DNA from 2 places in the Tatumella sp. UBA2305 genome. Region 1 is predicted to be linked to the other one. Evidence: predicted binding sites of a transcription regulator. Region 1 holds the regulator's gene; the other holds the start of a gene.
What was found. The regulator Fur, encoded in region 1, represses iron uptake genes when iron is present. The targets are predictions, from matches to a motif close to ATAATAATGAGAACNACTATCAA.
Positions count from the first base shown of each region.

Region 1 (5,363 bases):
TAAAATTGAACCGACGGAAAAGTTTCCCGGTTTCCCCGGCGGGCAATCTGTCAGCTTACCGGTGATAAATGAATACTGGCAGGTATCGTTAAGTGACGTCTTGCCACGCTGGTATGTTACATCGACCCAAGGGGTACCAAAAGTTATAGCGGTCACTGACACCGACAAGATGCAGGACATTGCTGAGGTTCCTGTCAGTCAGTGGCGGAGAAGCCCGACGGATGCCAATATCCTGATGACCGCGGAAAACCGTTATCAGCAAAACCTGCAGACCCGCTTGCTGGAACCCCGGCAGTTGCGGGGGCAAATTATTCCGACGCCGTTGAAAGTGGTCTTAGGCACAAAAGATATCAGCCTGAAACAGGGCATCATAGCCGATTTGACAGCGTTGCCCCCGGAAACCGCTCGTACGGTAAATCAGGCACTGAACAACGCTGGTATCTCATCAGGGCAAGGTTATCCGTTACAGACAAGGATCGAACCTTCAGCATTTCAGGGGAAAAAGGTAAAACAGGGAGCTTACCGGCTGGAAATTACCCCGCAAAAAGCCGTGATCACCGGTTATGACGGGCAGGGAGTATTTTATGGTCTGCAATCGCTACTGCAGTTGATCCCCCTGGATGGAGAACCACTCATTCCGGTAATGAGTATCGAAGATGCCCCGCGTTTTGCCTACCGCGGAATTTTCATCGATGTGGCCAGAAACTTTCATTCCAAAGCGGCCATCATGCGTACCCTGGACCAAATGGCGGCCTACAAACTTAATGTTCTGCACCTGCATCTCAGTGATGATGAGGGATGGCGAATTGAGATCCCGGGATTGCCTGAACTTACACAGGTGGGAAGTCAGCGTTGTCATGATTTGAGTGAAACCCGTTGTCTGTTACCTCAATTGGGTTCCGGTCCGGACAATACGACTACCGGCAGCGGCTATTTCAGCCGACAGGACTATATCGACATTGTGAAGTATGCCAATGCCAGACAGATTCGGGTGATACCAGAAATTGATATGCCTGCACATGCCAGAGCAGCAGTCATTTCAATGGAGGCAAGATATAAAAAACTGATGGCAGAAGGAAAATCATTACAGGCAATGGAATATCGTTTACAGGATGAAGGTGATGATTCTCAGGTGACTACCGTACAATTTTATGACCGGACCAGCTTTGTGAATCCCTGCCTGCCTTCAACCTTAAGATTCACCAATAAGGTGATGTCTGAAATCGTTCGTATGCATCAGGAGGCCGGACAACCGTTGACTCGTTGGCATTTTGGTGGCGACGAAGCCAAAAATATCTATCTGGGGCCGGGGTATACTGATACTGCAAACCCCGAAGCAGGTAAAGGTCAGCGGGACCTTAGCCGCCAGGATAAGCCATGGGCAAAATCAGCGCAATGTGCATCATTGCTGAAAAGCGGTCAGGTGGCCAGCTTAAATGCACTGCCTGGCTGGTTTGCTTTACAGATCAGTGATATTGCGAAAAAGCAGGGTATGGAAGGGATTCAGGCCTGGCAGGATGGGCTGAAAGAAAACCGTGATAACCAACAGTTCGCCACGGCGAGAAATGCGCTGAACTTTTGGGATACGCTGTACTGGGGAGGGAGCGGTTCAGTCAATGACTGGGCAAATAAAGGCTATCGTGTGATTGTTTCTAATCCGGATTATCTGTATCTGGATATGCCTTATGAAGTGAATGCTGTAGAACCTGGTTATTACTGGGCGACAAGGTATAGCGATGAGCAGAAAATTTTCCGTTTTACCCCGGATAATCTGCCACAAAATGCCGAAATTTCTACGGATCGCGACGGACAGATATTTGCTGCAACCTCAGAAGGGCCATGGCCGGGGGCTTACGGGATGTCTGCGCAGATCTGGAGCGAAGTGGTCCGTACCGATCAGGATATGGAATACCGGCTATATCCGAGATTATTTTCTGTGGCTGAACGCGCCTGGCATAAAGCCGACTGGGAACTCGATTACCAGCAGGGGAGGCGGTTTGAGAAGGGCGTAACGCATTATGTCGATCAGCAACGGCTGGATAACGACTGGCAGCGGTTTGCCAATCTGCTGGGACAGTCAGTGTTGGCACGGCTGGATGCCAGCGGTATTGCTTACAGAATTCCGGTGCCGGGGGCAGAAATTCGCTCGGGCCGTCTCTGGGTGAATACTTCGTTACCCGGGACAACTGTCGAATTTTCTACGGATGGTGGGCAACAGTGGTTGCGTTATAACCCGCAACAGGCACCAATGGTGACAGGTGATGTACTGATCAGGTCAGTTAGTCCGGATGGAAAACGTTTCAGTCGCAATGTGCCGCTGACTCTGGCCGGAACGACAGATACTGTTATCAGGACCGTTGGAAATAAACAGCCGGACTGAGCTTAATCGCGTTAAATGCTTTTATCTTCGCCAGGGAGCTAACCCCTGGCGAAGAGATTAGCAGAATAGCAGGGAAGGGAGAGGGCGTCCGGTGGTGGCAGGCAACAAAAAACCCGCAAAAGATGCGGGTTTATCAGGTGATTGTGCTACCGGCGACAGACTGTCTCAGCAACTCCTGAATAATCAGTAGGAATACTGATTATTTATCGTTATGCAGCGACTCATCTTCGCGGCAATCGCCTTCGGTACAGTGGCCATACAGATACAGGCTATGGTTCGTCAGCTTAATGCCAAACCGTGTCGCGATTTCACGCTGGCGTTGTTCAATTGACTCATCACTAAACTCAATGACTTTACCGCAGTCGAGGCAAATCAAATGGTCATGATGCTGTTGTTGAGTCAATTCAAAAACTGACTTCCCGCCCTCGAAGTTATGGCGCGTTACGATTCCCGCGTCATCGAACTGGTTAAGCACACGGTATACCGTGGCCAGACCAATTTCTTCACCCATATCGATCAGGCGTTTGTACAAGTCTTCCGCACTGACATGGTGGCATTCTGGTTCCTGAAGCACTTCCAGAATTTTCAGTCTTGGAAGTGTCACTTTCAGACCAGCCTTCTTCAATGCGGAGTTGTTGTCAGTCATGCAGTTTGTGTCCTGTTACTTTTGAAAAATGACTTTGGCAAGAAGCCCTGAAGTTTGGTTAATGACCTTATATTTTTTAATCCATTATAGAACTGATGCACCAAAATTGAAACTACAGCTCTTAAACACTCCCGGAGAAATGCCCACCGGACAAGGAACTGTCACAGAGAAAAAACAGACAGTTTGTTGTTCTCAGGTAACTTCAGTCTTTGTTCCCTGAACCCCTGAAATGTCCGTGTCTGTATTATATGCTGAAGAAATTAATGCGGGTGCTACTGGCCATCTTAGTCATTCCCGCAGGTGCTGAAGTTAACAGTACCACAACTCTGATGAAAAACCCTATTAAGCGTCGAGGATTTCTTTCAGTTGCAGCTCGTCTGACACCTGGTTCACCCACTGGCTGACTCGCTGACTGGTAAGCTCCGGCTGGCGGTCTTCATCAATAGCCAGCCCCAGGAAGTGGCTGTCATCCGCCAGGCCCTTGGAGGCTTCAAAATGGTAACCGGCAGTTGGCCAGTGACCTACAATTACGGCACCGTTTGGTTCGATAATGTCACGGATCGTGCCGAGAGCATCACAGAAATATTCCGCATAATCTTCCTGGTCACCACAACCGAACAGAGCGACCAGCTTGCCGTTAAAATCAATTTCTTCCAGGGTAGGGAAGAAATCATCCCAGTCGCACTGTGCTTCACCGTAGTACCAGGTCGGGATACCCAGCAACAGAATATCGAAAGCTTCCAAATCTTCTTTGGTACTTTTCGCGATGTCGTGCACTTCAGCAACGTCCTTACCCAATTGTTTTTGGATCATTTTTGCGATGTTTTCAGTGTTGCCGGTATCGCTGCCAAAAAAGATGCCTACGATTGCCATGTGGGTATAACCTCTTGAATCTTCAGATCAGATAATTGTAATTTCAGTACAGATATGCAGATGATAACAGACCTGTGTGGTGTGAGAAACTTGTAAACAGGCCAGATTTGCTCCTGAGTGCGGTTGTCCGAACCTAATCTTGTTTCAGTTGAGCCAGAATAATTTGTTCTATGAGTTCACTTCGACTCAGGTTTTGTTCTGCCGCCAGAGAGTTCAGAGCATCGACAATGTCACTGCTCATCTTGAGTTCAACCCGCTGTAGTCCACGGACTTTATCGCGTTTTAGCTGATTGCGTTTATTTATCCGCAATTGCTCATCCCGCGAGAGCTGACTGGTTTTGGGACGACCTGGCCGGCGTTCGTTGGCGAACAAATCGAGCGTAGTACGATCCGTATTTTCTTTTGCCATGATTTTTGAAACTGAACACCTGCGTTGTATCAGATACACGCAGAAAAATGATGAATGAACACAGTTATCATGTTAAAAGCACACGATAAAAATTTAGCGCGCAATCATACTCCAGTGCGATGAATGACGCCAATACTTATACAGTTTCACTCCGGAGTTTTCGCCGCCAGTGACAGAAAACGTTGTACCGCACTGATGACCGCCCGGGGTTTTTCTGCATGTACCCAGTGCCCGGCGCCGGCGACAATATGCGCTTTGGCCTGCGGGAACTGTGCCAGCAGTTCAGCCCGGTAGCGATTATCCAGATAGGGTGAGTTGCCACCTGCAATAAATAAGGCCGGGCCAGGCCAGGCAGGACAGGTTTTCCAGCCGGTGATGGCTTCATAATTGTCCCAGAGTACCGGGATATTAAATAGCCATTCCCCCTGGTGGAATGATTTCAGCAGAAAATTAATGACCATTTCATCATTAAGAACAGGGCGCATTAATTCTGCCGCAGATTCTCTGCGGGTAATACCGGCATCACTTACGATACGTAGTGCCGTAAAAATATCATCATGTCGCCTGACCGGATAATTTACCGGAGCAATATCGATCATTATCAGGCGGCGTACTCTGTCCGGGGCCAGCGCTGCCAGCGCCATTGCGATTTTTCCCCCCATAGAGTGACCAATCACATCCACCTGATCCAGTTGGTAGTGATCGAGGGTGTCTGCCATATCCTGAGCCATCGCTGAGTAATTCATTTCCGTGGAGCGGGGAGAGTGGCCGTGATTTCTGACATCCACCTGTAATACCCGGGTCAGAGGTTTCAGGCTGCGGGCCAATACCCCCAGATTATCCAGACTGCCGAACAGGCCATGTATTAGCAGGACCGGGGACGAATCTTCATCAATTTGCTCAGTTTGCAGACGGCTGTTTAAAATCATGGCAAAGTTCTTACAGTGGAAAGGCTTGCTTAGGGTATCATGGTTTAATCTTTCAGGAACTCAACGGCTAATCTTTAGGGCATTTTCTGACTTTTAGCGGAATCGCTATTCAGCCCTATCGGCGGG
Region 1 is NZ_DDVT01000019.1:76,711-82,073, forward strand. Features, by position in the region: gene B3Z23_RS12290 (beta-N-acetylhexosaminidase) at 1-2,380, shown strand, start outside; gene fur (ferric iron uptake transcriptional regulator) at 2,580-3,026, opposite strand; gene fldA (flavodoxin FldA) at 3,369-3,899, opposite strand; gene ybfE (LexA regulated protein) at 4,033-4,308, opposite strand; gene ybfF (esterase) at 4,455-5,237, opposite strand.

Region 2 (5,363 bases), on a different contig from region 1:
ACGTTTCGGAACCATCAGCATCACCGGTTTCAGTGCCGTCACTGTTAACGTTAATAACGTTATTGCCTGAAAGATTCACCGTCCCTCCGCCTGCGCCGGAACTGTAATCTACCTTATCTGCGACCACTCCCAGTGCGATACCATTTTCTGAGTAGACATTCAGTGTACTGTCACTGACACTTTGGGAAGAACCGTCAGCAGCAAAAACGGCGGCCGCAAATCCTAACTGGCGGTAGGCGGTAAAGGTAAATGCTGATACACCATTCTGTAAATCACCTGATAAAGAAGGGGTCGCGATAATTCCGGCACTATAATCGGCAGTATTACTGTAACCAAACGGACGATAACGCCAGTAAAAATCAGATTGTGGATAATCTGAAGGAAACTGAGAATCACTGAGACTATAAGAGGCTTTTTCGGTGTTGGAGAGATTGATGGTTGAACCCGTGATAGTCGCGGTACCACCGTTAATGGTGGCGACACCGACAGTTTTTGTATTTATCGTTCCTCTATCGAGCGTCGCTGCCTGATCGGAACCATTGAGCAGATATGCTGCAGCACCATATTCTGTCTGATCTGCCACTAACACTGACGATGGCAGGGTGACGGCCATGGCCGAGAAGGGCACTGCAGCCGAAAGGGATAACGAAACCAGACCGGCGGTCATCTTCCTGGTTTTAAAAGTTACCTGATCTTTGTATTTATAATCGTAGTCAGAGAACTTCTCCGCACACTCTCGATTCTTTTCATCAACGATAATCATAGGTTCGCTCCATTCCGGATAGAGAATTGCTGTGTGTAAATTTATGAATCTTATGCGTTTTATTTTTTTTGTTGCGTTAAATTAAGAGGCTGTAAAGGAAAGGTTTTTTCTTTGTTAAGCGTAATTGATGACCAGTACTTTGTAAACAATACGGCTATGGACAAAACAGGCATTGTTTTTTTAAAAACAGAAACTTCATTAGGTTTATCCGGAATAAATGAGGGGGTGTTCAGGAAACGATAAAATAGATGTTTATGTTTTTATTATTATTTTTTTATTTTCTTTTTTTAAAAGTAATCGTTTTCTTTTTTAGTCAATCAGGCAAAGGCTATCGTTGTCTGAGATTGTTACGGTTTTACCGATAGATTAATTAAAGATTTTTTTTGTTCAGCCTATTGACTGTTAAAATAGCAGGGATGAAAAGAGACCAATTATTTATTCCATAGTAAGCCGGCTCACTAAGGGAAATGATCGGTAAATTGTTTAATATTTGGGATTAAATTTCGTTGTCAGGGTGAAAATTGACAGAAAACGGTGCTTGTGTGTCCGGGCGCCTGGGCGTTATGAGAACCCGGAGCAAAATGAATCACTGTAGAAAGTGGGTGCTGAATGGCTTGCGAGTGAAGGCAGGAATTTTCACCGAACGGTTTTTTTCGGCTCTTCACGCCACCCGGCTTTCAGTTATCTCTCCGCAGCACATTACACTGTCAGGAGACAGAAGAGATAAACGGGCGCATTTAAATGGGGGGGCCATGGTTCATCTCAGCACAAAACAGTGGTGTCTGTCAGCCATCGCAGGGAAAGGAGATGCCTACCCTGCCTGGCCCAGGTTGCTGGAGAGGGTTGCTGAATTTTTTATTCTGACGTTCTCTTTACCTGCCATTCAGTCACTGATAACCGGCAGTGTGTGTCATTGCTCCTCATCAGGTATTGTTAAATTTTTATCAATTTCCGGAATAGTATGATGTTTTGCTGTCTTTCCCGGAATGACGTCAAATAAACTTCCGCCAGAGAATCCAGGAGATATTTTTAATATTATCTCCGTAATTATTTGTCAGTCAGTTAAGCTCCGTTATCCTTAGATAAAATGAAGTGCCTTGTTTTATCTGTCAGGCTGTGAAATTATCATGGTAATTTTTTATAAGGATATTCTATTGTTTTTTATATATTTACTCCCGGTTTTTTTTGAATTTCAGATATGAGTGGGTTTTGATTTTTTCAAATAGCAGAGTGATATCTTTCAGAATGATTTTTGTCAGGAGTAAGGGGGGCATACTTTGTAAGCTAAACGGATCTGTTATTTATCAGGGTGAAAAGCAGGTTTATTAACGGTTTTATTTGATCAGATATTTAAAACTTTATTTTTTATCATTTCTGAGGGAGAGCGATTATTGCCGCAATTTTCGCTACGCATTATCTCCCGGCATCTTCTTTATGTGACTCAATGTGGTTATTTATCCTCCGTTCCGATCATTCCCGGACTGAGTTCACTACGTGCAGACCGGTTTTCGGCAGTTCTTCGGCGAAAAGACTCACTATCGGTTTACTCATTTTTTGTAAATTTCCCGGTGGATGCTGAAAGCCTTATAGCTCTGCAGACCTTGTCCTGACTGGCCAGGTGAACCGTTACACTATCGCAATAGCACAAATTTCCTATGCCGACAGCCATTAACTGTAAAAGTTCTGTATGTTTCAACATTTGGTATTGATAATCATTATCATAATGATATAGATTACCATTTCTTTTTTGTGGGGCGTTTCCCCCACGACACACGTCATTATAAAAACCTTCGTTTGCATTGACCTGTGGCAAACGACTTTTTTGGTATGCCTGGATACTGACTACTATGTATAAATTTCTGACTCAGGGTAAGATTAAACCTGTCTTATTTAAGGCGACAGCGGTGGCAATTTCTGTTCACGCGGCCTGTTCTTTCGCAGCAACCACCAGTACTACAGCAGCCGACAGCGATTCCGATCAGCAAATCATCGTCAGAGCCACCGCCCCTCAGGTGAATGCCAGTAACCGCAAAACAGTGACGGCGGCAGAGATGCAGAAACTGGGGGTCACAGATTTTGGTTCCCTGATGCGTTACCAGACACTGATCAGCGCTACCGGCGCCAGTGGCGGTTCAGGTAACGGCAAAAGTGGCTTTGACCGTGGTGGCTATACCGGATACAACATTCGTGGTCTGGAAAGTAACCGTGTCGGCATTGATATCGATGGTGTGGAAATACCCTCTGCGACCAGCCGTGGCTATGTGGGGCGTACCGGAGTCAATACTTTCGGTATCGGTCGTGACTATATCGACCCGTACCTGTTTGGTCTGATGAATATCGATGCCGGTGCCACTGCAGTATCACAACCCAATACCTCGATCGGTGGTGCAGTTTCCTTCAAAACCAAGTCACCCGATGATTATCTGCATCCGGGGAAAACCAGTTACTTTGGCTACCAGTCAGATTACGATTCTTCAAACCGGGGCTGGCATAATGGGATTACTGCAGCGGCAGGGGACGAAGAACTGCGCGGTATTTTCGTCTACAGCCATCGTGATGGCCAACAGACGCGTAATAACAGTGGGACGGTATCTGCCTATCCGGCTAACTGGCACTCCAACGCTTTTCTGGGCAGTGTTATCTGGCAGCCTAACGATGAACATAAGCTGACCGGAACCTTCAGTTACTACGATAAAACCAATCATACGCATTTCGATACCTGGGATTCGGGGGGGAGTGCGATTATTGGTACCAGCCATCAGTCCAGTGAGACCCGGCGTTTATCCGGCAATCTTCAGGATTTCTATACGCCGGAAAATGAATGGATTGACTCTCTGACTACCAATCTCTACTGGCAAAAAACTCAGGCGCGCGATAATACGCTGGCGCCATACGATACCGGCGTGATTGGCCGGACATATTCCGACTACGATACCAATAACATTGGTTTCACTACCGAGCTACGTAAGACGATAGGCCGTCATGAACTCAGCGGCGGCCTGAATGCGGACCTGGGTAACACCAAACGTCCGTTCGATCAGGATCCGGCTCCGCTGGTCTACTACTCAGTCATGCAGCCGCAGGCCAACAGTACCACCACCAAACTGGGTGGCTTTGTTCAGGATAAAATCAACTTCGATCTGCAGGGGCATAATTTTGCGATTGTCCCGGGGGTTCGTGTGGCTTATGAAAAAACCAGGCCAAAAGATCTCGAAACTCTGGCGGCCGGCAGTTCTGTTCTGACCACAGACGAGGTAGAAACCCTCTATGGTACAGGTACCAGCGATACCGAAGTGCTGCCGTCGCTGCGTTTTCAGTATAATCTGACCCCGGGACTGCTGACCTATGTTCAGTACAGCCGCGGGGCGGAATTCCCTGAAGCCAGCCAGTTGTACGGTTCATGGAACCTGGGTTCCAGCTATGCGGGCAGTCAGCAATATGCGCTAATTGGCAACCCGGCACTGAAAACCGAAACCAGTAATAACTTTGAATGGGGTCTGAACGGTGAACTCACTCCGGGGATTACCCTGACCAGTTCTGTGTTCTATAGCCAGTATAAAAACTTTATTGCTTATAACCGTTATGACCGCAACGGTTCACCGTCGATGTTCACTAACGTGCCGTCGAACATCTATACCATCTACCAGGCGGAAAACCGTGATAAAGCCTATATCTACGGGGGGGAAATCAGCACTAAATTCAGTATCGGTCACTGGATTCACCAGGCAGAAGGCCTGAGTGCCACCCTGGCCTGGGGCTATGCTAAAGGTGAGTCTAAGTCTTCACTTGACGGTGACAGCTATACAGCACTGGACAGCGTAGCACCAATGAAAGCTGTGGTCGGTGTGGCCTGGGATGATCCTACCGGTCTGTGGGGCACTGCGGTGACGGCGACTTTTGTGAAGGGTAAACAGGCACAGGAAACGACCCGCGATACCACTAAAACCGGTACCGTCACTTCAGAAGAAAGTCCGTATAAGCGTATTCCGGGCTATGGTTTAGTGGATGCCACGGCTTACTGGCGTGTGACGAAGAATGTCAAACTGAGCGGTGGGGTGTATAACATTACTAACCGTAAATATATCGACTACCTCAGCAGCCGTGATCTGGAAACCTCCACTGCGCAGGATCGCAACGATGTTTCATTAGCTTACATGCCGGGTCGTACTTATCAGGTCGGACTGAATGTCGATTTCTGATCATTGAAAATCTGCCCTGCCAGTCAGGCAGGGCTCTCAGGGAAATGAGGACGCAGGAGAATTTATGAGCACACATTATCAGCAGTATCTGGAATTAAAAGCACAGCATCCTGGCACTTACGCCCGTGATCTGGCGGCACTGATGGGCATAACTGAAGCAGAACTGTTACTGGCCAGAACGGCAGACGATGCACAGCAGCTACGTGCTGACTTCCCGGCATTGCTGGAAGCGCTGAAAGCAGTGGGTGAGACCAAAAATATTACCCGTAACGAATATGCTGTCCATGAACAGGTCGGAACCTACGATAATCTGCATATTGGCCCGCATGCCGGACTGGTGCTTAACCCGCGCCATCTGGATCTGCGTTTCTTTCTGTCGAAATGGCACAGCGCCTTTTATC
Region 2 is NZ_DDVT01000007.1:40,647-46,009, reverse strand. Features, by position in the region: partial or broken gene B3Z23_RS03375 (autotransporter-associated beta strand repeat-containing protein) at 1-763, opposite strand, end outside; gene B3Z23_RS03370 (TonB-dependent receptor domain-containing protein) at 2,611-4,962, shown strand; gene B3Z23_RS03365 (hemin-degrading factor) at 5,027-5,363, shown strand, end outside.
Region 2: a site for Fur is predicted at 2,469-2,491, ahead of B3Z23_RS03370 (TonB-dependent receptor domain-containing protein). Genes of this name have one in related genera too.